One region of the Paenibacillus sp. FSL H7-0323 genome, then DNA from elsewhere that is predicted to be linked to it. Evidence: riboswitches for the same ligand, from Rfam matches in the RefSeq annotation. Region 1 holds a riboswitch; each other region holds the start of a gene.
The links. Region 1 has a riboswitch for cyclic di-GMP ahead of MHH89_RS12425 (thiamine pyrophosphate-binding protein). Riboswitches for the same ligand answer to the same signal wherever they lie in the genome.
Positions count from the first base shown of each region.

Region 2: it holds a riboswitch for cyclic di-GMP, as region 1 does, so the genes downstream of both, MHH89_RS21315 (NPCBM/NEW2 domain-containing protein) here and MHH89_RS12425 (thiamine pyrophosphate-binding protein) in region 1, are expected to answer to the same signal.
Region 3: it holds a riboswitch for cyclic di-GMP, as region 1 does, so the genes downstream of both, MHH89_RS26910 (glycosyl hydrolase) here and MHH89_RS12425 (thiamine pyrophosphate-binding protein) in region 1, are expected to answer to the same signal.

Region 1 is NZ_JBBODB010000001.1:2,710,067-2,721,125, forward strand. Features, by position in the region: gene MHH89_RS12410 (SDR family NAD(P)-dependent oxidoreductase) at 197-1,030, opposite strand; gene MHH89_RS12415 (helix-turn-helix transcriptional regulator) at 1,188-2,144, shown strand; gene MHH89_RS12420 (methyl-accepting chemotaxis protein) at 2,266-3,516, shown strand; cyclic di-GMP riboswitch class I at 3,691-3,787, shown strand; gene MHH89_RS12425 (thiamine pyrophosphate-binding protein) at 3,943-5,583, shown strand; gene MHH89_RS12430 (carboxymuconolactone decarboxylase family protein) at 5,594-5,962, shown strand; gene MHH89_RS12435 (hypothetical protein) at 6,168-6,518, shown strand; gene MHH89_RS12440 (ketoacyl-ACP synthase III) at 6,573-7,565, shown strand; gene MHH89_RS12445 (DNA-binding protein) at 7,642-7,851, opposite strand; gene glpK (glycerol kinase GlpK) at 7,872-9,365, opposite strand; gene MHH89_RS12455 (ATP-binding protein) at 9,484-10,920, opposite strand; gene MHH89_RS12460 (response regulator transcription factor) at 10,921-11,059, opposite strand, start outside.
Region 2 is NZ_JBBODB010000001.1:4,716,207-4,727,265, reverse strand. Features, by position in the region: gene MHH89_RS21335 (leucine-rich repeat domain-containing protein) at 1-200, opposite strand, end outside; gene MHH89_RS21330 (Crp/Fnr family transcriptional regulator) at 336-1,019, shown strand; gene MHH89_RS21325 (EAL domain-containing protein) at 1,016-2,053, shown strand; gene MHH89_RS21320 (hypothetical protein) at 2,170-2,736, shown strand; cyclic di-GMP riboswitch class I at 2,894-2,980, shown strand; gene MHH89_RS21315 (NPCBM/NEW2 domain-containing protein) at 3,238-9,051, shown strand; gene MHH89_RS21310 (response regulator) at 9,296-9,931, shown strand; gene MHH89_RS21305 (AAA family ATPase) at 10,016-11,059, shown strand, end outside.
Region 3 is NZ_JBBODB010000001.1:6,032,156-6,043,214, reverse strand. Features, by position in the region: gene MHH89_RS26925 (GNAT family N-acetyltransferase) at 1-844, shown strand, start outside; gene MHH89_RS26920 (discoidin domain-containing protein) at 932-3,637, opposite strand; gene MHH89_RS26915 (glycosyl hydrolase) at 3,689-5,209, opposite strand; gene MHH89_RS26910 (glycosyl hydrolase) at 5,361-6,911, opposite strand; cyclic di-GMP riboswitch class I at 6,924-7,003, opposite strand; gene MHH89_RS26905 (sugar phosphate nucleotidyltransferase) at 7,140-8,513, opposite strand; gene MHH89_RS26900 (UDP-glucose dehydrogenase family protein) at 9,248-10,588, opposite strand; gene MHH89_RS26895 (glycosyltransferase) at 10,593-11,059, opposite strand, start outside.

The DNA.
Region 1 (11,059 bases):
TTCGCCTTTGAAGCAGGGTTTCGGACTCTAGTGCCACTATTCCTCAAAAAGAGAGCTAAATCAGGTGTTTTGCCTATCAATAACGTCTATGGGGACCGATAGCGTTCTAAATATACGAAAATACTGCATTATAGATCAGCTGTGTCCTATACTGCTTCGTACGCACATATGGGATCAAACAGATCAAGTTTGCTGTTTAGACTAAGAATGCGGGAACAGTCCGACCATCGATGTCTGTAAATCCATACTTTTCAGCCAGCTTAGCAACCTGCTGCGGTTGTCCGGTCATAGACATGACCTTAGGATCGGCTGCTAGAGCAGCGGCTGCTCTACCGATATAGGTTGTGGATTCAGTCATCTGCAATTCTTCAACCTCATGCCAATGCTCCTCATCCGTGTTCATGCTCTCCAACACCGCCTCTGTCCTCATCCAGCCCGGAGTAAGCGGAATAACTGCAATGTTGTCCTCTTTAAGCTCATTCGATAACCCGTAGGCCATGCGGACAAGTGAGTTTTTAGAAAGATCATAATAGAAGTTTCCAAGATATTTGTAATGATCCCAAAAGGTTGTGTGGATGATTAGACCGCCAGCTTTTGCCTCACGCATTAATGGTATTGCATAATAATTTGTTATCAACTGTGCCCTCACACCCGCATTAAACATATTGTCCCAATGCGCTGTAGGAAGCTCCCAGAAAGACTTCTGCTCAATAGGTAAATCGTTGCCGCCCCATACATTATTGACTAAAATATCAAGCTTTCCTTGCTCTGAAGCAATCTGGCGAATGACCGCCTCTGTCTCCTGATCTTTTGTATGATCACATCGTATGGCGCTGCCGGACCCTCCCTCCGCTTTTATTTCCCTAAGTACGTTATCAATGCTCCGCTTGCTATGCTCTATGCCAGAAGCCTCTGTCGTTCTGCCCGTAATATAAACGAATGCACCTTTCCTTGCCAGCTCCAATGCAATTCCTCTACCAGCACCTCTGCTGCCTCCGGTGACCAATGCTACTTTTCCTTTTAAAGTCATGTTCTCAATCCTTTCTACACTTGTTTTTCTCTAAATGTTCTGCATTTAATCCTTACCTTATATAGTATAATTCTTTAATATGACATCAACTGACATATATAATATAATAATTAATTAAGAACTAGCCAACATTTATTAGGAGGAGGAGTGTCCCTTAATGAGAGCCGATCGTTTGTTATCCATCTTACTTTTGCTGCAAAATCGTGGAAAGATGACATCCCGTGAGCTAGCCCAGACCTTAGAAGTGTCTGAACGAACTGTGTTTAGAGATATGGAAGCCTTATGTACAGCGGGAATACCGATTCTTGCCGAACGGGGACGCGAAGGAGGTTGGATGCTCACAGAAGGATACCGGACCTCCTTAACGGGTATGAAGCCCTCAGAAATTGCTACTCTGCTGCTGTCCGCAGACTCCTCAATCTTAAAAGATCTGGGTATACAAAACGACTTCTCTTCTGCCGTGCTTAAGCTGGAGGCTGCTTCCCCATCCAGGCCGAATAATCCAGCCAGTTACCTGAGCCAGCGCATTCATATTGATGGTGCCAGCTGGCACCCTTCCGACGAGACGTACCCGTTTCTTTCTGTCCTGCAGGAAGCTGTTTGGGAAGACCGTAAAGTAAAGATCACTTACCCACGGAATGACGAGATGAGGGAGCGTTTCATTGAACCTCTCGGGTTAGTCGCAAAACGTGGAGTTTGGTATGTAGTGGCACGAACCGAGGGTGAAATGCGGACTTTTCGCGTGTCGAGATTAATACAAGCTGACGCAACTTATGAATCATTTGTCAGACCTGAGGCTTTTGATTTAAAAAGCTACTGGGAACAATCGACTTTAGCTTTCAAAGCAGCACTGCCAAAATATGTAGTGAACTTAAAGGTGAATGAGTCTATTCTTAAAGAATTACAACGTGAAAGATATGTAACTATAACTTTAGTAGAACCCTCTGCTAATACTGGGTGGATGAACGTGGAAGCCGAGTTTAATGCTATAGAATCTGCCTGTCGTATCGTACTCTCTTTCTCTCCTTCAGTTATTGTTTTAGCTCCTAACGAACTAGTAGGGATGGTAAAGTCTGCTATTAAAACAATTTCCACAATATATGAGGAATTTTGACATGAATTCTAAATATCTACTACTTAAAGAAGATTTATGACACTTCTCTATAGACCAATGACCTATAAATCCCCTATAATAACACCATTACATAAAATTTAATAAGGGGGACATTTTACCAATGAGCTGGATGCACAAACTTCCGTTAAAACAAAGAATTGTTGCCGGATGTTACCTCGTTGCCGCACTGTTTGCTATTCCTGTCTTAGTTACGTTAATGATTCTAGGTCAATTTCTCGTAGGAATTATACTAGTAGTTGTTCTTGCAGGTCTGACTTTACCTGTTGCTCGCTTCGTGGAGAGAACGCTTACATCATCTTTTGATGATATTGCTAATGTATCTCACAGTATTTCAAAGGGTGATTTCACTAGCAGAGCGGACGAAAATGGTTCAATGGGTGACGTAAGCCGCTCCTTTAACACAATGATTGATAAGCTCAAGAAGATTCTGACCGATGCATCGCAGATCACCCGTCAAGTTATGGATGCAAGCCGCGGAATCGAAGATAAGAACCAGAACCTGAAGATTGTCATGGCACAAGTAGCCTCTTCTTCTACTGAGCTCGCTCTTGGTGCAAATGAAATATCTACGGATATCGCTGATATGACAGAATCCATTAAAGACATTGAGACCAAAGTATCCAATTATACGAACTCCACCAAAGAAATGAACAGACGTTCAATACATACCTTAGAACTTGTTGAGCAAGGGCGCCAATCCGTAGATACACAGGCTGAAGGCATGCGTAAAAACATAGAGGCTACACAAAAAGTGGCTGATACTATTGAAGCTCTCTCACAAAATGCCCGCGGGATTACGATGATCACCAAGACCATCACAGAGATCGCTGAGCAGACCAACCTGCTGTCACTGAATGCCTCCATCGAAGCTGCTCGTGCCGGAGAGCATGGTCGGGGTTTTGCCGTTGTAGCTCAAGAGGTTCGCAAGCTTGCTGAAGAATCTACGGCATCCACAAAAGAAGTATTCGGCTTGGTCCGCAGCATTGAGTCAGATATTAAACAAGCCATCGATAATATTGCCATCAATGAAGAGGTTGTGCAGGTTCAGAATGAAATGATCACTCAATCTGCCCATATTTTCGCACAAATTGTACAAAGCGTGCAGTACATTACCGAGCAAATCTCTTCATTCTCTGCGGAGAGTGATCTTATGCTAGAAAGTGCCTTGAAAATTTCCAGTGCAATTGAGAATATCTCAGCAATCACCGAAGAAACTGCTGCTGGCACGGAAGAGGTATCGGCGGCTATGAATGAACAGATTAATGCCCTGCAGTCTGTTGCAGAAGAAACGGAAAAAATGACCCAGGCCGTATTTAATCTGCAAAAAACCATTCATATCTTTAAATTCTAGTTCAAAACTATCAACTGCCACCTAAGCTGAGTCTTAGGTGGCAGTTTTTTTCGCGAGGCAAAACTTCATCTCTTGGACAAGACTTTCGTCAAATTTCGAGTTTTTTTAGCGGATTATGTTGACAAAAATTAATGAGGAATATATTGTAAAGGAAAATTATTCTTATCAACTATAAATTAATATTGGCAAAATCCTCGAAAGAGGATGACGCAAAACCATGGATCTACAGCCTCATTTTTTCGTTTGAGGCCATGATTGCCAGGTTGCAGAGGAACCAGGACGGCTGAACTATTGTTCAGTCTTAGCGGTGCCTTATGCCACCAACCTGTGCTTACTATAGAGCACAGGTTTTTACTTTTTGAGTATATTGATCTATCGTATCTATTCGGTAGATTAATAACTAATATATATCAAAAAACTTGTGAGGTGTTTCTTTTGAAGACAGTCGCAGATTACATGGCGGAAGCACTACGTAACCTTGGAGTCACCCATTCTTTTGGGATCATTGGCAAATCCATTTGTCCAATAGTTCTAAAGATGGTGGATTACGGTATTGAATTTATTCCCGGCAGACATGAAGCAAGCTCCGGATTCGAAGCAGCAGGGTATGCGCTGAAAACGGGTAACCTAGGCGTAGCATTTGGTACTTCGGGTCCTGGGGGAACTAACCTGCTTACAGCAGCAGCACATGCGAAAGCTAACAACCTACCTGTCCTATTTATTACCGGCCACCAATCCATTACAGAGCTTGGAATTCCTCAATGTCAGGACTCCACCTCTTTTCTGGCTGATTTAGCTGATATGTTCAGACCTGCCACCTTGTTCAGTAAATTGGTTGAACGTGGGGATCACTTTGGTACTATTTTTAATCATGCGATTTCTGTGGCCCTGACCAAACGGGGTCCTGTTCATCTTTGTATTCCTTTTGATGTACAAACTGAAGTATTGGAAGAATGCAATATAGTAATCCCAGAAAGAGAATCTCTAATTAGTCAAGCTAATATCGATAGAGTCATCGATGCTATTCAAGCTGCTAAGAATCCTTTGATTATTGCGGGTAAAGGAATTAACCGCTCCGGAGCACATAAAGAGCTTGTTCAACTCGCAGAAACTTTTAATATTCCTGTAGTAACATCTCCAGGTGGAAAAGGGGCTATAGTCTGGGATCACCCACTCTATCATGGTCCTATTGGCGTTGGCGGTTCGACCCACGGGGACGATTTATTGAATAAAAGCGATTTATTTATAGTGCTTGGATCACGTTTAAGTGATATGACCATCTGTAATCTTAAACGGGAGAATCATCCAGCAACTTTAATTCAATTTGATATTGATCCAACCTTTGTCGGAAAAATACTATTGTCCAAAACGATACCGGTCACTGGGGACCTGCGCGATAATTTGGTGCACTGCCTAAATCATATTGACCCAAGCACAATCACCAAACGTGAGGCTTTGGCCGATGCGGATTATTCAGAAGAGCTTCCAACCCTCAAGAATCTTTCCCTTGCTTCGGTAATGAGCACTTTAAGTGATTTGATCCCTTATAATAATTCAATTTTCGTTGATGATGGAAGTCATGGATTCCACGCTGCAAAATGGTACAAGGTTAAGAAACCGGGCAGCTTTGTTTTTGATGCGTATTTTGCTTGCATGGGTAATTCGATCGGCATGGCTATTGGTGCAAAAGTTGCAGCTCCTGAAGAAACTGTCCTCTGCATTACAGGTGATGGTTGTTTCATGATGCTCGGCGCTGAGATTAACACCGCTGTCTGCAAAGATATCCCTGTCATCTTTATCGTGGTCAATAATAAGCAACTAGATATGGCTCTTAAGGGTATGGAGAAAACCACAGGTCGTATCGATGGAACTCTATATGAAGTACCAATGGACGCCGTGAAATTCGCTGAATCTCTAGGTGCTAAAGGCTACAAATGTGAGACTGCGGATGAATTCACAGCTGCAATTAAAGATGCGGTAGCTCTAAACCATGTTGCCGTTATTGAACTACTAACAGACCGTGATGAAGTCCCTCCGACTGCACACCGTACTTTGAACCTAAACTAGGAGGCTAACCATGAAGGAAAATATCAACAGTGGTCTCAACCACTTCACGAATCTATCAGGAGACTATGGCGCAAAAGCACTAGCTCCAATTAAAGACCACTTCCCTGACTTGGCTGAATTTATTATGGGGAATGCCTATGGCGATATTTTTCAACGTAATACTATAGCCCCTGACTGGAAGGAAATCGCAGTCATTTCATCTTTAATTTCAATGGGTCAATTCGAACAGTTGGGCGTTCATTATGTCATGGCCCTTCGTGTTGGAGTTACCGTAGAACAGCTTAAAGGTATTCTATTACACTTAGTACCCGTTATAGGGGCACCTAGAATCATCACAGCTTTTAATATCCTGCTTGCAACCATAGAAGAAATCCAATAACCCAACAGTTCGACAACAATATACAAAATTCGACTTTATTATTGCATACACTTGAAAAATATGCCTATAATAGAGTCGGAATATCCCATTACTTGCTGTATAGTGTCGAATTTTGACTTTTATAAAACAGCTAAATGGATATACATGGCTGGATATTGCAGTCGAACTGTTTTGGACAAATTCAATCTATGGGAGAGATTTAGGCATGGGAAGTTTCGTTTTGAAGACAGACACTACAAACAAGGTTATTAACATTGAGTTAGATGGAACATTTTCTGAAGAAGATGGTCTAAAATCTATTCAAGCTTATCAACAAACTATCAATCCAATTACTCCAGCTGACTATGAACTAAAAATCGACTGCAGAAAGCTAAATGTAACTGCACCAGATGTTGTACCTCTTTTAGAAAGCTGCTTTGTAATGTTTAAGAATGATGGATTTGTAAAAGTAAATCTAACGCTTGAAAATAACCCGATCCTCAAAATGCAGCTTTCCCGTCTTGGCCGTAAAGCTGGACTCGATAACATCGAGATCATTTCTGCGGTTACAGTCTAGATCTTTTAATCTTAATATGTAGGCCACATTTTACTGCTTTCCTGGAGGCGTATTATGACCGGAATTCGTATTAAAGGCATTGATATCTATCATCCCAGCAATATAGTTGGTAACGACTTTTTCATTAAGCATTTTGACGAAAAAGGCATTGATATTCGAGGTCTATTATCCGCATTAGGTCGTATTACACGGTATAGTATTAAGGATGCGGATGAGAATTCCCTTACGATGGCTTTTGAGGCTGCCAGGAATGTTCTGGAGAAAAGTGGTCTCACAGGTGCCGATATCGACCTTATTGCCTATGCAAGTCAAACTCCTGAGTATATCTTTCCTACCAACTCATTAATGATTCACCGTTTGATCAAAGGCGCATCCCATACGATCTGCATTGACAGTAATGCTAATTGTGCGGGTATGACGGCTTCTGTGGAACAGGTTAGCCGTCAGATGCAAGCGAATCCTAGGATTAAACGAGCGTTGGTCATCGGCTCCGATTATGTAACCCCTCATACCGATAAGAATGATCCAGTCTATTACGCTAACTTCGGTGATGCAGCGGCGGCAGTCATTCTTGAACAAGCTGAGGATGTGGTCGGTTTCATTGACTCTATCTACCAAACGGATCCTTGTGTTTGCGATAATTCCAAGTTCCCGTGCGCAGGCCTGGCTAAACTGGGTAAACAAGGTGTAGCGGCTGGAGAGTTTAATGTGAAGTTTATTCCTTTTGATAATTCCATTTGCATAGATGCTGCTTCTGAGTCTATTCGTACTCTACTGTCTAACAACAATATCGCGCCTGAAGCCATTAAAGCAGCCTGCTTCTCACAGTTTTCATTGCCTAATATCTTAGAGATGTGTAAGAAAGTCGGCATTGATCGCAATGTAGCGGTATACATAGGGGATGAATTCGGATATACCTCTACCAGCAGCCCATTTATTGCTCTACATAAAGCTGTAACTACTGGAAAGATCGAACGTGGTGATAAAGTCCTGTTCTGGACAGTGGGCGCCGGTTGGCAAAATGTAGCATTTGTTATTGAATATTAGGAGCTGTATAACAAAAAGCGGCAAGCTAGGGATTCACCTAAGCTTGCCGTTTTTTAATATAAATATGAACGCAACATCAGGACTTACTTGCAAAGGTGAGCCCCTTTTCCGCGAGAGCACTCCGTAATAGGACGATCGCCTTTGGCCCCAATCCATGTAGCTGCAGAAGCTCTGCTTCAGTAAGCTTGCTGAATTGTTGAAGCTGAACATATCCAGCCCCATGCAGGGCTCGAAGCGCCGGCTTAGATAGTCCACCCGGCAGATCAGATTCGGTGCCGTTAACCATAGATATATACAGCCCCTTTATCACTGATATCCTTCATGCTTCTCCCAACCCATGGTACGCGCTACAGCGTCCTTCCAGGCGTTGTAACGACCTTCCCGCTCAGTTATACCCATCTCAGGCGAGAAGACCCTCTCAGCCTTGTTGAAGCTCTCTAGCTGAGCACGTGTCCAGACTCCGGACGTTAACCCGGCCAGAAGCGCCGCACCCAAAGCTGTTGTCTCCGCATAGGTTGTTCTAGTAACCTCACTGCCCAGGATATCAGACTGGAATTGCATCAGCAAATCGTTACGCACAGCTCCGCCATCCACACGAAGGCCGGTCAATGGCATGCCTGCGTCTTTTTCCATAGCTCCTATTACATCTCTAGATTGAAAGGCTAAGGACTCCAATGTAGCTCGTACCAGATGTCCTGAGGTAGTGCCTCTAGTAAGGCCAAATATGGCTCCACGGGCATACATATCCCAATAGGGTGCCCCGAGTCCGGTAAACGCAGGCACAACGATAACCCCTTCACTGTCCTCTACTTCCCGTGCTTTATCTTCTGAGCCTGCTGGCTCCTCTATAAGACCAAGACCCTCCTGCAGCCACTGAACAGCCGCTCCGGCCACGAACACACTGCCCTCTAGGGCATAATAGAGTTCATCTCCCATACCCCAAGCTACAGTGGTCAACAAGCCATGACTGGAGGCTACAGCTTCTGTGCCTGTGTTCATTAGAATAAAACAGCCTGTACCATAGGTGTTTTTGGCACTGCCGGGTTCTAGACAAGTATGTCCAAACAATGCGGCCTGTTGATCTCCAAGTACAGAGCGAATTGGAATGTCCGCCCCGAACCACTGTTTGTCTGCTACTCCAAATTCGCCGCCAGACATTCTTACTTCTGGCAGGATGACACGCGGAATACGAAGCTCTTCCATTAGCTCTTCATCCCAGCACCGTTCATGAAGATTAAACAGCATCGTACGTGAGGCATTGGTAACATCCGTGACATGTACGGCTCCGCAAGTAAGTCTCCAAATTAACCAGCTGTCGATCGTCCCCGCTAGAAGTTCCCCTCGATTCGCCCGCTCTCGGGCGCCATCCACATGATCCAGTATCCAGGAGATTTTGGTAGCTGAGAAATAAGCATCTACAACAAGGCCCGTCTTGCTCGCAATAACTTGCTCCAGCCCTTTACTTTTAAGTTCTTCACATTGCTCTGCAGTACGCCTGTCCTGCCACACAATCGCAGGGTATATCGGTTTGCCCGTTATTTTATCCCAGATTAAAGCTGTTTCTCTCTGATTGGTTATTCCGATGGCAGAGATCTCCTCAACTGCTATGCCACCCCGCGCAATCGCATCTCTTGCCGCTGCGAGCTGTGACGCCCAGATTTGCTCAGGGTCATGCTCTACCCAGCCTGGATGGGGGAAGGATTGTTTAACTTCATATTGACCTTGTGAGACCCATTTAGCCTCCGTATCGAACAATATGGCTCGTGAGCTGGTAGTACCTTGGTCTAAAGATAAAATCATTCTATGCCCTCCCAAGCAAAACCTACAAGATATGTTCCACGATGAACAAGATTAATGTGTTTGTTTCAACAAAAAGCACCTCTGCTGTCAGAGGCGCTATCACACATTGTGTTTGGAATTACTGTTTTTCGACAGGAAGTCTTAGCGTAAAGGTTGTACTTTCGCCTAGTTTGCTTGAAGCTGAGATGGTCCCGTGATGCGACTCTACAATATTTTTAACAATCGCAAGCCCAAGTCCCGTTCCACCTGATTCTCCCCGTACACGCGCCTTATCAGCTTTGTAGAAGCGGTCAAATATATACGGCAGATCCTCTGGTGGAATTCCAACCCCTTCATCCTGAATTTTAATCTCAAGATAACGACGGCCTTCTAATACACAAGTTCCTGTATGAACCGTGATTTTTTTGCCACCCTGTGTGTGGCGAAAAGCATTATCGAGTAAATTGGTTAAGACTTGTTCCAGTTTATCCTCATCCGCCGCCTTCAGAACAGCAATATCACTCTCTTGTTGTAAGTGAAGATGGATATCGCGCTCTTTCGCACGTACAGAAAATTTACGGTAGACTCGTTCCAGCAGTTCGTTCATGTCCACCTGAGCTTTCATCATATCCGTATGTCCGGCTTCCATTCGGGCAAGATCAAGCAAATCCTTAACCAGACGCCCCATACGCAGCGATTCGTCATGAATGACCTGGATCAGCTCACTGCTTTCTTCGGGGGATGAAGCCATCCCGTCCAATAAAGCCTCACTGTACCCTTGCATCATCGACAATGGCGTGCGGATTTCATGGGAGACATTAGCTACGAAGTCTCTGCGCATCTTTTCCAGACGCACCTCTTCCGTCACATCCCGCAGTACAGCAACTACTCCCCGGATGCTGCCTTCAGAATATAACGGTGCCATATGAACAGACCAGACGCCCTGCCGTACATGTACATTGGAGCGGTCATCGCCACCTTGCTTCAAGGTGCTTAAAAATAAAGGACGCAGGGGAGGAGGAACACTGCTCTCAGCCGTTTCGGGATGGAGCTCAGCATCACTCGCATGTTCCCACTGCAAATCGCTCCAGCTCTCTAGCAGAGCTTGGCCATGCGGATTGGTCAAAATAATCTGCCCTTCAATGTCAAAGGTGATCACAGCATCGCTCATACTGCGCAGTACGCTAGACAGATGCCCCTTCTCATGATGCAGACTGCGAATGTTCTCTTCAAGCTCCTCAGCCATGTGGTTAAAGGAAGTAGCCAACTGGCCAATTTCATCACTTGTGACAAGCGTAAGCCTTGTTCCGTATTCACCCCGGCGAATGTTATTCGCAGCTTCAATGACACGCTGCATCGGCTGAGTAATTTTGGTAAACAAAAACAATGCAAAAAATGTCGTCAAAGAAAATCCGATCATACAAGTATACATAAATAAACGTTTGATATCTCCGGAATTGGCAAAGTTACTGTCTATGTAGGGAAGCAAAAATAACCCCAAGGTAATAAGCACGACAGCGACCAGGCAGATGATCGTAACCCACAGTTTGCCGACAAGACTTCTCCAGAAGTTCACTTATTTAGGTACCTCTAGTTTGTAGCCTACGCCCCATACGGTCGTAATCATCGCTGCAGATTCCGGTGATACTTTATTCAGTTTTTCACGAAGACGTTTTACGTGAGTATCTACAGTACGCAAATCTCCGAAAAATTCA
Region 2 (11,059 bases), 2.0 Mb from region 1:
ACTAAGCGACCGATGTTCTCGGATAAGCGTTCGATTTCATTGCCCGCATAATTTAGTACCTCTAATTCGTCATGAAGGAAGAGCTGATCGGGAATCTCTTTAATATGATTGTTGTACATGCTCAGTTCTAGTAGCGGATTGCTCTCAAACACGACATCTGGCGTTTCAATAAGTCCTTTTCCGTCAAAATTATATTTCATGAATGGATCTCCTTTGTAAATCGTATTGGCATCAAGCCTATGTGACAACGTTACGATAGAATATAACAGGATGATGATTTATTATCAGTATGTTGGCATACAAAACTATGGAATGTGTTAGAAAGGAATAATGAGATGGAAGCTTCTTTTTGGACTGGCACTCGCTTTTTTCAGGGTTTACCCTCGGAGAAAATCGAGGCGGTCTCAGGATTATTCACTTATAAGGCATATTCTAAGGGAACCCTGGTGTTTGCAGAATCAGATCCGGGGGATCATGCCTACATTATCTATTCGGGGATTATAAGGGTGTATGCTACCACGAAAGGGAAAGAGCATACCGTAGATCTTTTTGGAAAAGGCGATTTCTTTGGCGATCTGGAAGTGATCCATCCCTCCAATATAAGAGTGCTGTCTGCGGTGGCTATGAATGATACTGTATTATTTGAGATTAAACATGAGCCTTTTAAGCAGATGCTTGCCGATTACCCGTTGATTAAGGAGCAATTGATGCTGCTGCAAATGGAGCGTTTATTTTTATCGAATCGGTTATTACATGAAATGAAATTTCATGATGCGAGAGCGCGTGCGATCTTTACGCTGAGAAGACTATACCAAAGATTTGGAGTAGAGGAGCAAGGCAAACAGAGGATTGATCTTCGATTGACCCATCAGCAGTTCGCGGATATGATCGGAACGTTAAGGGAGACGGCTACCCTTGTGCTTAAAGATCTGCAAGAGCAAAAGATTATTGAGATTCAACATCAGCAGATCACCGTGTTAGACCCGGCGTATTTACTGGAGTATACGGATTTCGATTGAGAAGAGCCGTTCCGGGATTCAGAGAATCGATTATTAAAGGGGTTATGAATGTGGCTTGTAATCATTGTGTAGTAAGAGATCTGAATTTTGAAATCAAGGCTCATGGTGAGCTTAATCTTAGGGTTTTACCTGAGGTTATTCATCACTTGAGTAGAAGTAATACGATACATAAGGTGGAAGAAAATGTGATTACAGTTAAGGAGGCTGGGGTGCGGGATTTTCTGGATTTCTGTAATGACCATATGGAGTCGGAGCAGGTTGAATTCCGTATAGATGACCAAACATGGAGACCTCTATCCGAATTACCCACTGTACTTGATATGGAGTGGATTGATGAGGTTATCACTAAGGGTCTTGTTACTTGCTACTTCCAACCGATTGTGAACGTAAGGGAAGAGATTTTTGCATACGAGCTCCTATCCAGATTTAAAAAAGAAGACGGATCTCTTATCTATCCTAATGAGATTTTTGCGGCGGCACGGAATCGTGGGCGTTTATATGCTTTAGACCGGTTATGTAGAATGACGGCTGTAAAATATGCTGCACCCTTAAATAAAAAAACGTTTATTAATTTTATCCCAACGTCGATCTACGCTCCAGAGTTCTGCTTAAGATCAACCGTTGAACTGGCCAATCAATTAGGCGTCGATCCTTCTCTTTTTGTCTTTGAAGTTGTTGAGACGGAGAAAGTGGATGATCTCGCTCATTTGAAAGCTATTTTGACATATTACAAGGATCGGGGATTTGAATACGCTTTAGATGATGTTGGTGAGGGCTTCAGCACGATCGAGATGTTATTGGAGCTTAAACCCCATTACATGAAGCTGGATATGAAATATGTTCAGGGTGTGTCCAGCGATCTGAACAAACAGAAAATAGCAAAGCAATTTTTAGAAAAAGCTTTAGAAATCCAATCCGTTCCTTTAGCAGAAGGTGTGGAGTTTAGAGAGGACTTTGAATGGCTTAAGCAGAGTGGTTATCAGTTGTTTCAGGGTTATTTATTTGGAAAGCCTGATCCTATTCCCAAACAGTAATCCTAATGAGTATATATCCGTCCAGAGGATGAGATGAATTTCAGGTCAGAGTCTGAGTACAGCCAACCCCCGGGGTTGTATAATTTAGGTAATTTGAAAAGGGGGACGGGATGGATATGAAATGGCATCAATTTGTAACGCGCTGGGCAGATTCTAGGGGCTTTGATGGACGAGAGATTGATTATCAATGGCCTTCTCCCTCATTTCCGGTCATCAGTATTCGCAGTAATCTAGGGCGATACTCAGGTCAAGCGTATGGTCGTGGAGGTAAACCCCGTGTGAAGACAGCCGTTGGATTAATCGCTATTGGAGATGTAGCTGTCGGATTGATTTCCATAGGTGCGATAAGCGTGGGCGTATTATCCTTAGGAGCAATATCACTGGGAATGTGGTTAGCGATCGGAGCAATAGCACTTAGCTGGCTTGGCTTCGCAGTGGGAGCGATTGCGATTGCAGGCGTGGCTGTAGGAGCGATCGCAATCGCGGAAAAAGCGTTGGGGGCCATCGCCATAGGGGATACGGCGTTTGGTGCGATAGCGATAGGCAGGATCGCTGGGGGTGCCATAGCTATCGGACAATGGGCATATGGTGTAATCGCAGTTGGCGAACATGGTTTCGGATTAATTCCCGTCACGGGCGATGTGTGGAATTGGTTCCGGGGTTTGTTTGGATCGGAGAGTTAAGTAGACCTACAGTCCTAAAGGATGCCCTTCTCTTCCGGGATAGTCGATAAATAATATCTATCACATAAGAAAAACTAATTGCAATTACCTATACTCATTTCATACCAATTAATCATGCGATCCGATCTAGGCTTATGTTACTCTTTGAATGTATTCGAAACTTCATAGGCAAACCTATGGAAATGTAGGGACGCAAAGCTAAAGGGACTAAGGTTATCATAACTATTGTCAGCCAGCTGCCAAAGAGTGTGTAACGCTTTTTGTTAAAATATAAGAAAGTATAAGTTATACACCTATACTTAATATCTTATATTTCTCGCTTAAACGCTTACCGTCCTTATAGGACGCCGAAGGCGTTTATGCTTGTTAAGGTTTAATAAAAATTAAGTCTTAATTTTTAGGCGACTTTATACGCAATCAAGCTACTCTTTTGGGGTAGTTTTTTTTATGCCCATTTTTGGGCACTGGAGAGATTCATATAACATCTGGGGGTAAGAAGAGATGAAGAAAATGATTGCGATCGCTACATCGGCGGCCATGTTGGCCAGTTTTTCAAGTGAGGCAGGTTATGCTTTAGCAAGTGAGGTAAGCAAGGTAAATGTAACAAAAACAGTGGCGCAAAGTAAGGTTAACTTATTAAGCAACGCTTCGGTTATTCCGTTTGAGCTGTACGGCAAGGATGCTCTAAATGCCTATAATGAGGTTTTTAGAATGAATCCAGCAAATATTAAATCCATCACAAATAACGGTGGCAACTACTCAGGCTCGCCTATAGCTAAGGCTATGGATGGGGATATGAGCACGCATTGGGAGACTGGCAAACCGAATAGTTCAACGTTTACGAATGAGGTTGTGTTTGTTTTCAATGAGTCCACTGAATTAAATAGAATGGTATACGCGGCTAGGCAATCCGGTGCGAAAGGTAAAGGTTTTGCTCAAGAATTTGAGATCTACGGCTCCACTACCGATGCGGGTGATTTTACGCTCGTGTCTTCTGGAGAATATACAGGCTCAACCGGTGATGTAGTGGAGATTCAGTTCGCACCTACGGCTTTTAAGAGACTTAAATTTGTCTTCAAAAAAGCGAACCAAGATTGGGCGAGTGCGGCTGAGTTTTCTTTTTATAAAGAGGATAGTGTTTCTGCTAAAATGAAAAATTTATTTACAGATGATACCTTGAGCCAAGTTAGTGCTGCTTTTGATACGGCAGAGAAATTAACAGCTTTAGAGAATGAAGTGCAGGCACATCCACTGTATGCGCAGTTTAAAGAAGAGATAGAAAATGCAAAGATCCTTTTGGAGAACCATCAGGTAGAGGCAACGGCAGCCAAGGTTTCGAAGCTAAAAGGGTATGGAACAGCCTATGAAAATGCCTATAGCCAAGCTTATAGAATGCCGAATGCAAACGTATCAAAAGTAACGGTGAACGGTGGAAGCTACCCAGGTACGAAGCCTGAATATATGCTGGATGACCAGCCCACTACGCATTGGGAAACGAACAAAAACAATGATGCAAGCTTCACGAATGAAGTTGTGTTTGAACTAGCGCAAGCGGAAGTGCTGGACAGAGTAGCTTTTTTGGCTAGAGATAACCGCAAAGGATTCCCAGAGGCTTTTGAAATCTATGCATCAGAGACGAGTAAAGGAGAGACCTTCCAACTTGTATCTAGCGGAACCGCGATTAGTACCAATGACTTTCTGGAATTTAAATTCGAACCGACGAAGTTTAAAAGATTAAAATTTAAGTTCACAAAAGCTAATATCAACAGACCTTTTGCGGCTGAATTTAGATTTTATACAGAAGATAAAGTAAGCGAAGCTGTAAATGGTATTTTCACAGATGGAACGATGAGTGCAGTTGTGCCTGCTTATAATAGCGTCGAAGCAATCAACGAATTAGAAGAAGCGGCAAAAGTACATCCGCTCTATCCAATCCTGAAAGATTCTTTGGATTTAGCTAAGAAGCTAGTGAATGGTGAAGTTCAAACCGAAGGCACCATCATTGAGGCGGAACAACGTGGAGATATGAAAAAGCATGCGCAGGAAAACCTGAGAATTGGTTTTGGTACGAACAACCAGCCTACAGGTCTCGTTGCAATGCCTGGAGATACGATCAACGTTTATGTGGACGCAGCTTCTAACGATAAGCTACCTTCTTTAGTCTTTTCTCAACAAGAGGCCGCTTGGAATGTTTGGGCTAGAGGTGTGCAATTGCGTCCAGGTAAGAACATTATAACCGTTCCTGAATTTGCTACGAATAGTTATTATGCACATGAAGTGACTAAGGGCGGTACAGTGTATATCGTCAATCCATATACAGCTGAGGAACAAGGGAAAGCGCCATTGATTCGCTTCGAAGGTTTAGAAAAGATTCCTTTTATGACCAAGACCACGGATCCAGAACAATTCAAAACCTTCTTAATCACATACAAACAAAGACTGGACGAAGATAAAGCGGCTCATCCAAATGTTCAAGATCGTAAACTCATAGATGTGGTAGAAATGTCCAGCGATCATGTTATTTTCACAGGAACGGCGACGGAGGCGTACAACAAATATATTACGCAAGGAAATAACCCGCTGGACACCGTAACTGGGTATGACACCTGGATGAAGAGTATTTTTTCCTTCTATGGCTTGGATGGCAGTAGTGAGATTCATGATGCCAAGCTAATTCGTGAGAATATTCGCTTGATGCAGCCTTATGGTGCGATGTATGCAGCGGGAGATCATACAGGGATCCAACTTGGAACAGTAGGAACCATGTTAGGTGATTTTAACAAAGCCTATCCGGGCTGGGGACTGAATCACGAAATTGGGCATCGCTTGGCTATGGGTGAACGGGAATATGGCGAAGTAACTAATAATATGGTGTCTATGTTTATGTCTGTCGCAGCGAATTCGATAGATAATCGTATACCGTATGAATCAGATATCTATAAATATGTCCTCGAAGAAAATAAAGTGGTTATGAATCAGCAGGGCTTATTTGCACAACTCGGAGCCTATTGGCAGCTGGAGCTGGCACATCCGGGATACTGGACAGAGCTAACCAAGCTATATCGGGAGCGGAAGGTCACCCTTACCAACGGTGACAATTCCAAGCAGCAGTATTTGGTGGAGTTCTCCTCCGAAGTACTGGGATTAGATTTAAGCAGCTATTTTGCCAGACATGGCTTCACTGTGAATCCTGAGACAAAAGCGAAAGTAGCCAAGTATCCGGCACCGCAAAAGTTATGGTATTTAAATAACTCGGTGATTAATTATGAGGGAACTGGAATAGCGGATAAAAATCTGGCCATTAAGGTTAATATCACACCTAACACCACGGCTAGAACGAACACGTTAAGTTTCAGTATAGATAAAGAGCTTAAGCAAGACTTTTTAGGATATGAAGTGTATAGAAATGATGTGTTAGTTGGTTTTACAGGAACTGAGCAATTTGTGGATCAGAATGTAGATGTGAGTATCAACTATACGTACAAGATCGTCGGTTATGATAAAAAGCTGAACCCACTGAAGCCCGTACAGGTTAAAGCCTTTAAGCCAGCCTTGTCTGTTGAAGATCAGCTCACTTTAAAGCTTAATCAAACCTTTGATCCGATGAGCTATGTAAAAGCGGCTAACTATCTAGGAAATGATATTACTGCAGATGTCTCTCTGAAAGCCAATAACGTTGATGTAACGCAAAAAGGCAACTACGAAATTGTATATGAAGTGAAAAGCGAAGGGGTTACGGAAACGAAAACCACACAGGTTACGGTAACGAGCGACTACGCCTATATTTCCGATCTCAATGCCAAGTCAGTCGTTGTAGGCTGGGGTGAATTAAAGAAAGATAAAGCCGTTTCCGGAGGAATCATAACCCTTGTTCGCCAAGGGTTGGCTGCGACGTACGCGAAAGGGATTGGTGTTCATGCCAACTCTGAGGTAGTTTACGATATTGAAGGTAAGGGTTACGACTTCTTTGAAAGCTACATTGGGATTGATCAAGCCATGAAAGGGAAACCTTCCTCGGCTACTTTTGCAGTGTATGTGGATGGAGAACAGAAATTTGAGAGTGATGTTTTCCGGGCAGGAACAGAACATCAATTTGTGAAAATCCCTGTGACTGGCGCAAGAGAGGTGAAGCTGGTTACAACAGATGCTAAGGATGGCAATGCTTCAGACCATACGGTATGGGCGGATGCGAAGTTCTCGAATAATTCAAGCAAACCTACCATTACAGTACCGGAAGAGACAACCTTCGTTAAGCTGAACAGCGAATTTGATGTGTTGAGCGATGTAACAGCTTTTGATACGGAAGATGGTAACTTAATTGGAGCCGTTGAAGTGCATTCAAATGGATTCACATCAAGCAAAACAGGGACTTACAACGTCGAGTTTTCAGTTACAGACTCAGATGGGAACTCCGCTGTGCAGGCCAGAAAGATTGTTGTATACAGCGCTAGTAAATACCTGAGTGATATAGATTGGCAATCGGCAAAAACGGATTATAATGTGGTTCGAAAAGATAAGGCTAGCTCTAACAATCCGATTAAGCTGCTGGTAAATGGCGAGGTCAAAGAGTTCGCTAAGGGCTTAGGAACCCATGCCAGCTCTGAAATCGTGTATAATCTGGCAGGTGCAAACTATGAATATTTTGAAACGTATGTAGGGGTTGATAGAAATATCCCTGAGCAAAGCAACTCCAGTGTAATTTTCAAAATTTTTGCCGATGGGGCAGAGGTTTATAACAGCGGACTGATGAAATTTGGTACAGAAGCCAAGCTTGCGCGGATACCTGTTAAGGGTGTAAGTGAATTGAAGCTGGTGTTAGATAATGCAGGTAACGGAAATGCTTCAGATCACGGTGATTTTGCTGATGCGAAGTTTATGATCTTGAACAATACACCAGAGCTTACCATACCTAAATCTGTCTCAACCAAAGTGGGTCAAGCGATTGATATCAGTGAAAGCTATTCCGCAATGGATTCGGAAGACGGTGAATTGACGGCTCAAGTGAAGGTCACAGGTCAAGCGCAAGTTAAATTCAACCGGGCTGGAAAGTATCCAATCACTTACACAGTAACAGATAGTGATGGAAATACGACCACGAAGATTAGAACTATAGCCGTAGTAGACATGACGGACTTTACGTATCTGACGGATTACGACTGGAATTCTACTCAGAACAGCTATACTGCACCTTTGAAGGATAAATCTATTAGTGCAAATACGCTGAGATTAACAGATGAGAACAATCAGGTAGTGTCCTATGAAAGAGGAATTGGAGCGCACTCTAACTCGACGATTGTATACAATCTAAGCGACAAAAACGCGGACTATTTCACTTCCTATGTAGGTGTAGATAGACAAATGTACGGTTCTGTTGGTTCGGTGAGCTTTGAGGTGTTTGTCGATGGAGAGAAGAAATTCGATAGTGGGGTCATGGGTTCGAGAGATCCGCAGAAATTCATCGAATTGGATATTAATGAAGCAAAAGAACTGAAATTAGTCGTCACAGACGGGGGAAATGGCAACGGATCTGACCATGCTACATGGGGTGGAGCCAAACTACATTTCGCGAATGGAGATCACTTATTCACTAGAGATCTCGAACAGGCGATTGCAGCGGCTAAAGCAATTTCTCTAGAAGGCTTCACACCTGAGAGCATCGCGGCATTTACGTCCAGCCTCTCGATAGCAGAGACAGTGTTGGCTAACTCTTCTGTTACGCAAAGTGAAGTAGACGAAGCTGTAGCAGCGTTGCAACAAGCAACCGAAGGTTTGGTCCAAATAGATCTTACGCAAGTGATTACTGTGGCGGACCCGTATTTAAGTGCTTCGATCAAGACTACATTGGGCGTAACTGGAGAATTAACATTAGGTGATATGAATAACCTTACAATGTTAACTAGCGAAACCAGAAGAGCCAGATCCTTGGAAGGTTTGCAGTACGCGAAGAACCTAGAGACACTTGATATTACTGGAAATGAAATTACAGATTTCTCCCCATTACAAGGATTAACTAAACTAACGAGCTTATTGGCCGACCCACAAATGGTAGAGGTAGGAGAATTTAAGGGACCTGTAGTTGAAGTGGCCAATCTGGTGAAAGGGCTCGATGGCAGCAAAGTGATCCCTAATTCGGCTGGGGTAAGAAACACTAGAACATCTAAAGAAATTGTGTTTGATATGAAGGAATGGGCTGCTAATCCGGATGTGTTCACTATTGACCTATCAAACGAGGAGAAAGGAACTTACATGCTGGGGTTAACTTACCAAGTCGCAGGTAATCTCGTGCAAATCATTTCTTTTATTGATAATAATTAAATTCCCAAGAAAGCAGGCGGATTGTGGTCTCTATAACCATGGTTCGCCAGTTTTTAAATGAGGGGTTTTTATGTAAAAATATCCATTTTGTCATATGACAAAAGAAATGACAACGCTCACTATAAGCGGTGTAGTCTTTTAACTATACTTAATCAGAAATGCGCCAAATTTAAATGAATACTCCAATTGAAGCTTTTTATACAAAGAAGTAAATAATGTATGCGGTTTAGAGGGAGCTGTTTCTGTGAAAATCATCATTGTAGATGATCATCCTTTAGTTAGAAGAGGGCTGGCATCTGTCATTGCAATGCAATCGGATATGCAATTTGCCGGTGAAGCTACGAATGGTCCGGAAGCACTTGATGTGATTGAAGAGACAAAGCCAGACATTGTCCTCATTGATCTTAAGCTTGCTGATGAATCAGGACTGGATGTCATTAAGATAGCACGTACCCGCGGCATTGTTAGTAAATTCATACTGTTGACTTCCTCTGCGAGCAGAGAGGATTTTTTGAGGGCTGAAGAAGTATTGGTAGACGGATATGTTCTGAAAGAGGCACTGCCGGAGGAATTACTGTTTGCTATCCAGTTGGTGTACAAAGGGAGAAAATACTATGATCCTGGTCTAATGGAAGAAAAGATGCGAATGAGCGCCAGCAGTCCAACAGATGAATTGACACCAAAAGAGAAGGAAGTCCTGATTCAGCTTGGACAAGGTGCTTGCAATAGAGTGATTGCCACACGTCTTTTTATCAGTGAATTTACGGTGAAGAAGCATGTCAGTCAGATTTTAGCGAAGCTGCAGGTTACTGACCGGACACAGGCGGCATTGTGCGCGAACGCGATAGGATTAACGAAATATGAAATGTCTTATGAGTAGAACGGCAAGATCAGATGTTATAATGGCTTTAACTACTTTGTGAGATTGAGTATTCTGTCTAATTGTAATTAGGGAGTGCTGTTGATGTTTGAATTGCCAGGATACCAAACCTTAGATCTGATAGATAATACCGCAGATATCAGGTTATACAGACTCCTACGTCAAGAGGACGGCCTAAGAGTTATCGCTAAGACAACAATAGGAGAATATCCGGGAGCTGCCATGGTCGATGCTTTTCGTCATGAGTATGACATGCTTAAGCGACTTTGCGGTCGTGGTGCAATAGAGCCGTACAGTTTGGAAATTATGGCGGACCGACCAGTCCTTCTCTTAAAAGATATAGAGGGGAGTACCCTTGGGCAGATCCTGCGTATACCTGTTAATTCACTGGGTCTTCCAGCGCTAATTCGAATCGCTACAGCTATTGCTGATTGTCTTATGCAAATTCATCGTGAAAAAATAACACTAAATGAACTAACCCCCGCTCATCTAATCGTCAATCCCATTACTTTTGAAGTGAAATTTATTGATATAAGAATGTGTTCTACCGAAAACACCACGAGTCCTTTGTCACCGTTAGGCGGCCGGCCCGATGTTCTGCTTCCTTATATCGCTCCAGAACAAACGGGACGAACCGGAGTCAAACCGGATTACCGTTCTGACTTTTATTCGCTGGGGATCATCCTGTATGAATGTCTCTCGGGCAGCCGCCCCTTTGAGCTGCATGATGTTGTTGATATTGTATATCGTCATCTTGCAGATACACCTGAGCCTCTGCACCGCAGGTTCCCCACTATCCCTCTATCGGTCTCTGATATTGTTGGTAAATGCATGGAGAAAATGCCTGAAGCGAGGTATGCCAGCGCGTTTGGCATTAAATCGGATCTTGAGGAATGTCTATCCTGTCTAGAAGAATCCGGGCATATTGAGCCTTTTCCACTAGGAAGCTGGGATATCCCAGAGCGCTGGATGGTATCAGGACGCTTCTATGGAAGACATCTTGAGCAACAAAGCTTAAGAGAAGCACTGCAACGAGCATCACAAGGTGCCGTAGAGACGGTTTGGATTAGCGGGGAGAGTGGTATCGGCAAAACAACCTTTCTGAAGGAGACCCTTAGCAATACAGTC
Region 3 (11,059 bases), 3.3 Mb from region 1:
CGTGTTCTCCATCGGCGCGGTTTGCACAGATCCTGCTTATCGCGGCCAGGGACTAGCCGGTCAGCTTCTACAGCTATGCCAGACCCATGCTGCGAATGCCGGCGCATCGCTTATCTTTGTCTCGGGTGACCGCTCGCTGTATACCCGAGCGGGATGCGTACCGTTCGGCGGTACGCAATTGGCCGAGCTGAACGCAAGCTCGGCTCACGCACTTGCTGCCGCAGCAGGGGAAGAATGGACGCTGCGGCCCATGCAGCCGGGCGACTTCTTCGCCGTCAACCGGCTGCTGAATGAACGCGAAGCCGGACAGGTGTACAGTCCGGGTGAGCTGGCGCTGCTGCTGGGTGCCGAGGCTTACGCGGGTGTGCTGGGCTTGTCCCAGCGCACACTCGTAGCCGTGCGGGACGGCAGCATCGAGGGGTTCGCCGCGATGGCTGTGCCTGCGGCGGATGTGCCGGCGCCGAGCCCAGCGACGGCGGTGGAATGGGCCGGCCAGCCGCAAGCGGTAGCGGCGTTGCTGGCCAAGGCGGCTCTGTGCAGCGGCGTTGGCACGCTGCAAGTGCCTGTGCCGTGGCAGGAGCGCAGCCTGCTCGCGCTTCTGCGGGACGCCGGCGCCTCCTTAAGCGCCGGCGCGAACAGCGGGACGGTCTGCATCGCAGACCGGGAAGCGCTTTTGCGGCAGACGGAAGTATGCCGCAAGCGTAGCCTCGACTTGTCGTCTGTGGACGACAAGGAGCTGATCTCGCTGCTGTTTGATCCAGCGAGCCCGCTTCGCACCTCTGATTCCTTGGGGGAATCAGAGGCAATCCCTTTACCTTATATGTCAGGCCTCCATTTTATTTAAAGCACAAAAATAACCTCAGCGGGAGAATGATCCCGCTGAGGTTATTTAGTATGCTCTATTAACAGTTATATAAATTCAAATAATTGCTTATTCTCTGGAGTACACCTGTAGCTCTTGAATAGACCAATAATTCCCGCCGGCTCCGTTCTGTACAATTTTGACATACCTCGTCTTCACTTTAGAAAAGGATATCTTAGTAAGCTCTTTCGTACCTTTTCCAGACGTGAGTTTTTTCCAGTTTTGAGCATCGTCAGAAATATAGACTACATAGTCTCTTGGATAATCAAACGGTGATAACGTGCTATCCAAATCTATTCTTTCAATTTCATGTGCTTCACCCAGATCAATCTGAAAATACTCTCCGGATACCTGATGTTTTCCCGTATCCCAGCGCGTGCGCCGATCCCCATCGATAGCCAGACTAGGAGCTGATGCTGCCGTATTCACATTTGAGGATACCTTCCATTTAGTACGATCCAGAGGAACCAGTCCAGTGGCTGTAATCTGAACTTTATCGGACAGTAAATTAGAGCCGGATACCCTTACCGCGTAGGTATATAACGTCCCTTCACGTAAATTATGATCCGTATATTCTGTAAGCTTCACATCGGTGGCCACCACCTTCATTTCCCCGCCGCTACCTTCAGCGCGAAGCAGCTCATAGCTTGCTCCTGGTGCCTCCAACCAATTTAATTTTACAGCTAAACCTTTTGTTGCTGCGGCTTTGAATCCTTTAGGTGCCGACGGCTTTACTTCAGAGGAAGGCTGCAAAATATACTGCACAGCCTCTCCTGGAGCAAGGGTCTCCGTAAAGGTTAACGTAGGAGTAGCCTTTTTACCTGTTACATAACTTCTTGCTTTTTCATACGTATCCCCGTTTCCAAAACGTTCCCCTTCATACACCCCGTTTTTCGGCATAGTCACATTTACACTCACAGTTTGTGGAGTAGATTCAAAGTTAACGAAATTAACCAGCACCTTATTTGAGGTCGCTCCGCTTCCCGCAAGAGGCTTCAATGTAGAAGTATCCACGGCCCGAACATATACCAGCTTGTCGGCTAACACATCTTTGTTGGCAATTTGATAAGTTAGCGGAGCTCCATGTGTAGCATAGGCAAGACTGAGCCTTCTCATGATGCTGACACGTGAATCCTCATTTTCTTTTGTATAATAAATCTCTGTGGTCGCCGGATCATGCTCTTCTAAATTAAACCCGTATTTGAATAAACTGAAATCCTTAAAAAAAGCAGCATGCTGCACAAACATATCCGCATAACCAATATGTGCACGCATGATCCGGTCGAATACAGCCGCTGTCCGCTCCGTTGCCCCGTATTGATAGGCATCCACATGACTGTCCGAGGTACCAAATTCAGTGGTCAGCATTTTTTTGCCGAGTCCATTGTCTGCGCCAGTGAAGGTCTTCAAATTCTCAGTAAAGCTTCCTCCATTACTAAAAATATAAGAGTCGCCGTAGGAATGTCCATTGGTCAAATCCGTAACCTTCTCCAGCTCCATACGTTGCTCTGGATCACGTTCCCAGCCATCCGGATCTCCACATTCCTTCCCAGTTCCCTTCTGATTACCGCAAGAATCCTCACTGTAGCTCGGCCAATATGCCCAGCCCGGAGCAACAGTTTGTAAATGGGGCGCGATTTGCTTGCCCTTTTTATTTAGCCAGTCCGCAATCGCCAGGTTCACTGCCTTAGAACGATTGAATAATCCCGGCTCATTATCTACCTCATAATATTGAAAATAGGGGCTATATTGCTCAAAATAATCTGTCAGCTTTTTCTCCGCGTCAGCAGGCAACGATCCATCTGCCTTAAGCTTAATATCACCAGTATGCAAATACAAAGCAACCGCCTGCATGTTGTAATCCTGCAATACCTTGTAATATTCCATCATATCCGAGCAGGATCTCCCGACATCACTGGCACAGCTAGTACGCATCACATTCCCGCTATAAGCCATCCCTAGCCATTTGATAACATAAGGCAAGTGCGTAACTGCACCTTCATCGAAATAAAATTGTTTATTATTCACTACTGTTCCCGTCAGTGTATAGCTGCCATGGATAGGCTCAGAAATTGGAGCGTTAAGAGATTCTAAACGGAGATTATCCCAAGTCCACCAGGAATATTCGTCTTCTTTGTCACTGCAATATAAACAGCGAACCGTTTGCAGCTTCAATTCATTCGTTCCTATCTTCAATTGCTCCTTGGGAATATATAATTCATAGGTCTTTTGAAAGTTATATTCGCTTTCTGTGCCAGCAACGCCCGCAATTTGAATGATCCCCGACAATTGATGATTGGAGAACACACTCATTTGCGGCACGGATTTATAAGCATCCAGAATACCTACGCTAAATAAGACCCCATTCTCCGGGATCTTATTTAGCTGATAGGTGATCGTTAATTCCGGCTGGGTCTTTCCATTCAAGCCTGCAGGCAAGCTCTGAAGAGCCGATGATTTGAGCACCGAAGAAGTAACATTAAATTCCTTCTTGCTGCCAGAAGTGCCACTCGCAGCGAATTCAGCTGCTGAGCCATCATGTTGTCCCAGATTCCAGATCACAGTACCATCCGGTATTTCTGCTGCAGCATCAGTTCCTGCAGATAGTCTCGGTATATTGGCACCTACCTTATAATCGTTTGTCCTATTCGTTCCGAAGACAGAGACAGACAACAGAAACAAGACGGTTAATGCGGCGAATTTTAGTAATAACAGTAATGGTTTGTTTGCAGATATCTTATTTTTTCTATTAGATATTCTCCTCGTTATTCCCATCCATAGGTCCTCTCTTTCTTCCGGAATGTCTTACCCTATCGTTTCATTAGATTAAGGAAGGAACAATGCCCCTTGTGGAATTACCTGCTGCTTCTGGCTGGAACTCTCCCATAGCAAACGAAGATTGGCATCTCCTTCATTCTCATAATATTCAATTTGGATATCATAAAGCGTTCCGGCTGTGAGTGGGATACTTCCTTTATGAAGGGTTGCACTTTGATTTTTCCAATTGTCGATGATCAGCTTTCCGTCAATCCAGACACGGACTCCATCATCAGAGGATGCCGAAATCGTATATTTTTCACTGAATTTGGGTTTGAGTTTCCCTTTCCAGCGTACAGAAAAGTGATCTTCATTTATCTCTGAGGCAGGAGACCCGCCATGCCAATTAAAATCAATCTTACGGTCATTGCGGATAAGTACCGCTTCTCCCTCTAAATCAGTATTGTTATAGTATTCTCCAGTTAAACCCGTTAGGGTTACCGGAGTTACGGGTGCTATCGAAGGATCTCCTGTTGTGAAAACATAGTCCTCTCTTGATACTATAAACGAGTCTTTCATAAAGCTTTTAATTGACTGTAGCGTATTATTTTCTGTCAGTAATTTTCCCCAGGTCATCATATAGACCCATTTATTTTGTTTCTCAGTTAATACATCCGGGTTCGGCAGTTGCCCACTCTCCCCGATTCCGATAGGTTTACCCTCGGCCAATGCGAGCAGATCCTCATAGTAGGACTGTTTATAATCGTTATTGTAGATATCCGCAGCCAGAACATCGAGTTTATCCCCACCGGGATAATATGCAGCATATGGATCTGACCATTCATTCGGCGCATTCGGATTCCACACCCACAGTAGATTATTTAGCTTGTGTGTGTTTACAAAACGATCATAGACAATACTCCACAGCTCTGAAAAATTGTCCTTTTTCCCCCACCAAAACCAACCACCATTCATTTCATGGTAAGGTCGCCATAAGACCGGAACTCCGGCATCACGCAGCTGACCCAAATATCCAGCAACCTCGTCTAGATCTGAGATTAGCCTCTTATACTGAGCTGTCCCAGGTGTAACATAAGCATTAAATTTCTCTTGACTGAGACTTCTGTTTACATTGGACCACTCTGGAGAGGTTCCCGGTAAGCTCTGATGGAAGGTCATCGCTACAATGCCACCCTCTTGATGCCATTCAATTGCACTGTCTATAACAGCTTGCCGCTGTTCTGCGATCGTCTCTTCGGATTGATTATTAATCGCCCCTAATTCATAACCATGTAGAACAGCATTTTGTCCCGAAGTATTCTTCAGCTTATGAACCAGTTCATCTGGACTTTCTAGATAATCATGCTGGCCGGACAAGATCCCTTTGCCACGTAGATTTACCAAATTACTTAGCAGTTGCTTGGCTTCTTCAGAAGCCGAAGGATTACTTGGTATAGCCGGAGGTAGGGAGGAAGATACACTCATAGCCTTCGGAAGACTTTTAACCTCTCCCCAAGGCAGCAAGGAAAAAATAATAAAGACCGGTAACATAGTAAACAACAATCTGTTTTTCTTATAATATTTACGCAAATAAATCCTCCTTTCGGTAGCTGTACTGCCTCCACAGGTGTTAAAAACATACCTGTTATCGGACAATCGTCTTCTGACCTAATGAGGACTATAGCTTAGTAGCTCTGCAATAACGCAGAGCCACTAAGGATCGACCTTTAATTTTCATCAATCAGGAGACATCCGGAAGAAAAAGTGCACTTGCTGGAACTGTCTCTTTAGCTTGACTAGCACTTTCCCACATCAAGCGGACTCTCGCATCGCCTTCATTCTCGTAATACTCCACCTTGATATCATATAGCTGGCCAGCCTTCAGCGTTATAGTGCCCTTACGCTCAGTACCACTTTGCTTAGTCCAACTATCAATCACGGATTCCCCATTCACCCAGACACGGATACCATCATCTGAGGTAGTGTAAAATGTATATTGCTCATTATATAATGGCTTAATTTTACCGCTCCAACGTATGGAGAACCGATCAATCCCGAGAGCGGCATCCGGGGAGCCTTGCCGCCAATTGAAATCGATTATTGCATCAGTTCTGTTAAGAGCTGCTGCTCCCGACAATTGCATGTTGTTGTAATACTCTCCTGCAAGCCCCTTCGCGAGAGGAATTGCTGCCTCCCCCTCTTCTTTAGAAGGTGCCGGCGCTGGTGCGGCGCTAGGTGTCGGTGCCAGACCAGTATTTAATTTATCTCTGGTCAGGGTATAGTTGCTATTCATAAATGTTTTGATTGTGTCTGCACTGTTATTCTCGTAAAGCATTTTTCCCCAGCTCATCATATACGTCCATTTACTTTGCGATTGCTGAAGCTTCTCCAGATTAGGCATTTCACCATTTTCCCCGATCGCAATCGGTTTGCCTGCGGCTAGACTCAATAAGCTGTCATAGTATTTTTGCTGGTAATCATTTTCGTATATATCTGCTGCCAGAATATCTACTTTATCAGCACCTGGATAAGTTAGCGCATAAGGATCTGACCAAACATTGGGAGCATTCGGACTCCATACCCATAACAAATTATTTAATTTATGAACGTTAACAAAACGGTCATACATAATATTCCATAGTTTAGAAAAGTTATTTTTCTTCCCCCACCAGAACCAGTTCCCGTTCATTTCATGATAGGGTCTCCAAAGCACCGGAACGTTGGCATCGCGCAAGCTTTTTAAAGAGACGGCCACCTTATCAAGCTCAGCGATCAGATTGTTATATTGCTTGGTACCCGGTGTAACGTAACTATCGAACTCACTCTGGCTAAGTGTTTTTTTCACATTATCCCAGTCATAAGAGGTGCCCGGCAGGTTAGCATGAAAAGTCATAGCTACGATCCCGCCCGCTTTATTCCAGTTGATGGCGCTGTTCACCACATTTTGACGTTGCCAAGCCATCGTTGCTTCGGACTGGCCACTGATCGCACCCATTTCATAACCGTGAAGAGCCGCATATTGTCCGCTGGTTCCCTTCAGCATATTGTTAATTTCATCTGGACTTTCTAAATAGTCATGTTGACCGGCAATAATACCTTTTCCTGAGATCGAGTAAAAATAGTTAAGCAGCTTTACTGCTTCAGGTGAGGCACCTGGGGTAACTGGCGTTCCAGAATTTGAAGCAGCTATGACAACAGACGGCGAAATTCCAACAGCAAGCGGAAGTGCAGTCAGAAACAGGACGAGTGACAGAAATGCACCAAACAATCGATACGTACGGTAAGCTTTCAAAATAATCTCCCTTTCGGTAGCCAGGCTGCCACTCTTTCGAAGGCCCTATAGCTTTGCGTCCCTACCTTTCGATAGGTTTGCCTTTTCAATTTAAGAGAAATAATCTCTCTTACCGTAAGTATCGACGACAATTAATGATATATTTAGTGTTTTTATGACTTTTTTTGATAATTGAGTCAATTTACCTGTTTCAAGAAATTTTGAATTGGTTAAATAGATAGGTTAGACCTATGAAATGAATTGTTGTAGTTCTATATCATTCCAGTCTAAAGTAATACGTATGTTATCTTCTTCTACTAATTCAGACCCCGTCTGTACCTCTATAAACTCAACATCCGTCAAAGCAAGGATCGCGTGCTTCGTTCCTTCCGGTATACGTACCACGTCCCCAGCCTTCACATTATGTTTTTTCTCATTCAGCACAATACTTGCTTCGCCGCTGACGATTGTCCAAATTTCACTACGCTTGCGATGTAATTGATAGCTGATATTATTCCCCTCGGATATAAAAATCCGTTTGGTCAGCACTTCATTGCCTTCATCATATTTCACATAATCAATAACTTTGTAATGACCCCAACGGCGTTCCTCGTACATCGGTCTTTGTTCAAAGGTCTTCAGCACTTCTTTAATCCGTGGGCTCTCAGCTTTATGGGTAACTAGAATCCCGTCCGGGCTAGCCGCAATGATCAGATCCTTCGCACCAATTACCGTAATCGGAATGTCCAGCTCATTAATCAAGCAAGTCCCCTCAGAATCCGCCGTCACAAAACCTTTTCCTACATGCTTGCTGCTCATTTCCTCTGTCAGCGTATTCCACGTTCCAAGATCCTTCCAGAATCCATCATACGGCTGCACCACAATATGTTCTTCTTTCTCCACCACTTCATAATCAAAACTGATGGAAGACAATAGCTTATACTGCTTCTGCAATTCTTCATATCCTAAAGGCAACCCTTTACGCTGCAAAATATCTAACAAGTACCCTAAGCGGAAGGCAAACACTCCGCAATTCCACAAGGCATTTTGCTCGATGAGCTGTTCTGCTTGTATGCGGTCAGGTTTCTCTTGAAAGTGACTCACCTTCATAAAACCATTTTCCCCCGCCTCTTCGGTGGTAGGAATAATATATCCGTATTTCTCTGAGGCATGTTCAGGAACAACACCCATTAGAGCCAGATTTGCTCCACTTTCCAGCATGGTCCCCTCAAGCATAGCTATGGTATCGAAAAAAGATGCTTCTACATAAGGGTCAACAGGCAATATTGCTACCGTCTCCGCTGGAGAAACACCTGCCACTGAATAAAGATAGGTAGCTGTTAAGGCGATAGCCGGAAAAGTATCCCGACGCTCCGGTTCAACGATAATCGGCACATGACTTCCCAGTTGGCTTTGTATCATTTCTACTTGGCCACGGCCGGTGGCCAGATAAGATGATTCTGCCATCCCTGCTTCCTCCAGCTGTCTCCAGACACGTTGTACCATGGATTCTGGTTCACCTTGAGGGCTTTCAAGTACCTTTAGAAATTGCTTTGAACGTGAGTCGTTGGACAACGGCCATAACCGTTTACCTGAACCGCCTGATAGAAGTACCATTTTCATAGAATGAACCCTCCTTGAATTATGGAAATCGAGCATATTTGAATTGTTATCAAAACGTCAGCTTCCACTTAGCCTTATTTCGAGCGGATGCACTAAAAAAATTTGTTAGGTAGAAACCACTCCAAGGGATTTTGGACTTCCGATCGCTGTTATCCTCAGATTTCCTGATTGAACCGCTTCTCGCGGTAGAAATCCGAGGATAGCATATGCTTTCGAAGCTAGCTTTCCTACGGAAATCTTTCGGGCGAACACTCCGTTTCTACAGTTCCAAATTCCCTTTCCGTTCTTAACCTAACCAACTTCTTCTTAATACTTGATCCGTGCGTACCGGGCTGTACCAGCCGGAAGCAAGCACGTTTTTCTAAAGATTTGTTTCTGCTCTGGGGGAGGCAGCTGCAACTGCAATAACTGTAAGAACAACTGCAACTACAAGAGCAAGACTAGTTGCCACCACAGAGACAATGACAACTACAAATGCTACTGCTACTGAGTATATAATCAGAGTACCTAACTTTATAAATTGCTTAGAAACTTAAGATAAGGGAATGGAGTGACGGAGGGGAATTTTGGAACTGTAAGAGCGATAGCGTCCGCCTTTGTCTGCGGATTTCTACCGCTATCAGCGGTAAAATCAGGAAATCTGCAGACAACAGAGGCTGGAAGTCCAAACATTCTCTGGAGTCACGGCTCATCCCTAAATAGAAAAATCACAAGTTCAATCAATATAACTTAGATTAAACCGCTCCAGCCACACTAGCAGAATAACCGCTCAATCCACCCATCTGCGGGCGGCCGACAGAATGATAAACGAGGCCGGTACCCTCGATTTGCTCCTTGGAATACACATTGCGTCCATCGATCAGCACCCCATTGCGCATGCTTTTCGCCAGCTGATGCAGATCAATATCCTTGAGTAGGCTCCAATCGGTCAAGAGGCATACGGCATCGCTGCCCTCAGCCGCTTCCTCAGGCAGATTGCACCAGCGAAGCTGCGGATGATCATATTGCTGCCTGAAATTTGTAGCTGCGATTGGATCATATAGTTTGACTGTTGCCCCTTCAGCCACCAGTGCCTCAACAATCTCTCTGGCGGGAGCTTCGCGGACATCATCAGTATTAGGCTTAAAGGCAAGCCCCCATATCCCAATCGTCGAACCGCGCAGGCTGCCAAGTGATTCATGCAGCTTGGAGATGATCATAAACCGTTGTCCCTTGTTCACTTCGACTACAGATTTCAATAATTTGAATTCGTAATCGACGTTGCCCGCAATTTGAATGAGCGCATTAGTGTCTTTCGGGAAACAGGAGCCTCCATAACCGATACCAGCCTGCAGGAAGGATGACCCGATTCTTTGGTCCATACCCATTCCTTGTGCTACCTCGGTTACATCAGCTCCCACTTTTTCACAAATATTGGCGATCTCATTAATAAAGGAAATCTTCGTGGCCAAAAATGCATTCGAAGCATATTTGATCATTTCAGCACTGCGTATATCTGTTACAAATACATTTTCTGTGAAACCCTTATGAAGCTCGCGCATGGTTGGTTCCAGCTCTGGATTATCAAGGCCAATGATAATTCTATCAGGATGGAGGGTATCGCGAATCGCTGACCCTTCACGTAAAAACTCAGGTGCAGACACGATATCAAAAGAATGTTGGGTATACTTAGAGATCATTTGAGAGATTTTTTCATTTGTTCCTACTGGAACTGTAGATTTAGTCATTATAATTTTGTGCCCTTCCATCGCTTTGGCGATTTCAGCGGCTGCACCCTCAATGTAGGTTAAGTCTGCTTCACCGTTAGGCAATGATGGCGTACCTACAGCAAGAATGATAATATCTGAACGGCGCACCGACGCTTGGAGATCTGCAGAAAAAGATAACCGTTCCTCACGAAGATTCAGTTCAATCAGTTCCTCGATTCCCGGCTCATAGATGGGCGATTCCATCTGTTTCAGCTTCTTAATCTTTTCCTCGTCCTTATCCACACAGATGACATGATGTCCGCCCAGTGCAAAGCACACGCCAGATACAAGACCCACATACCCAGTACCGATTACTGTCAGCTTCATATAATCATCCTCCTTTTAGAAAATTGACGTACGCCTGCTCAACATACTGCTTGAACTTAACCATAAACGCCTGCTCATCGAATTTACGTGCATGCTCCATAATTTGATCGATATCCCAAGCGTAGGACTCTACCTCATAAATAGCCTTAAGTAGATCCTCCACTTCTTGATGCTGAAAGAACACACCATTTACATAAGGAATAATAGTATCTAGTGCCCCACCTGCTTGATAAGCAATTACCGGTCTTCCTGCAGCGTTCGCTTCCAGCGGTGTAATTCCAAAGTCCTCTTCTCCTGGAAAAATAAATGCTCTACACTGTGCCATCATTCCAGTTACTTGTTCATCTTCTAGCCGGCCCAGAAACGATACATTATCCTTAGCCATGCCTTCGAGACGCTTGCGATCCGGTCCATCCCCTACGATATAAAGCTTAAGACCGTTACGATTGAAAGCCTCTACTGCCAGATCAA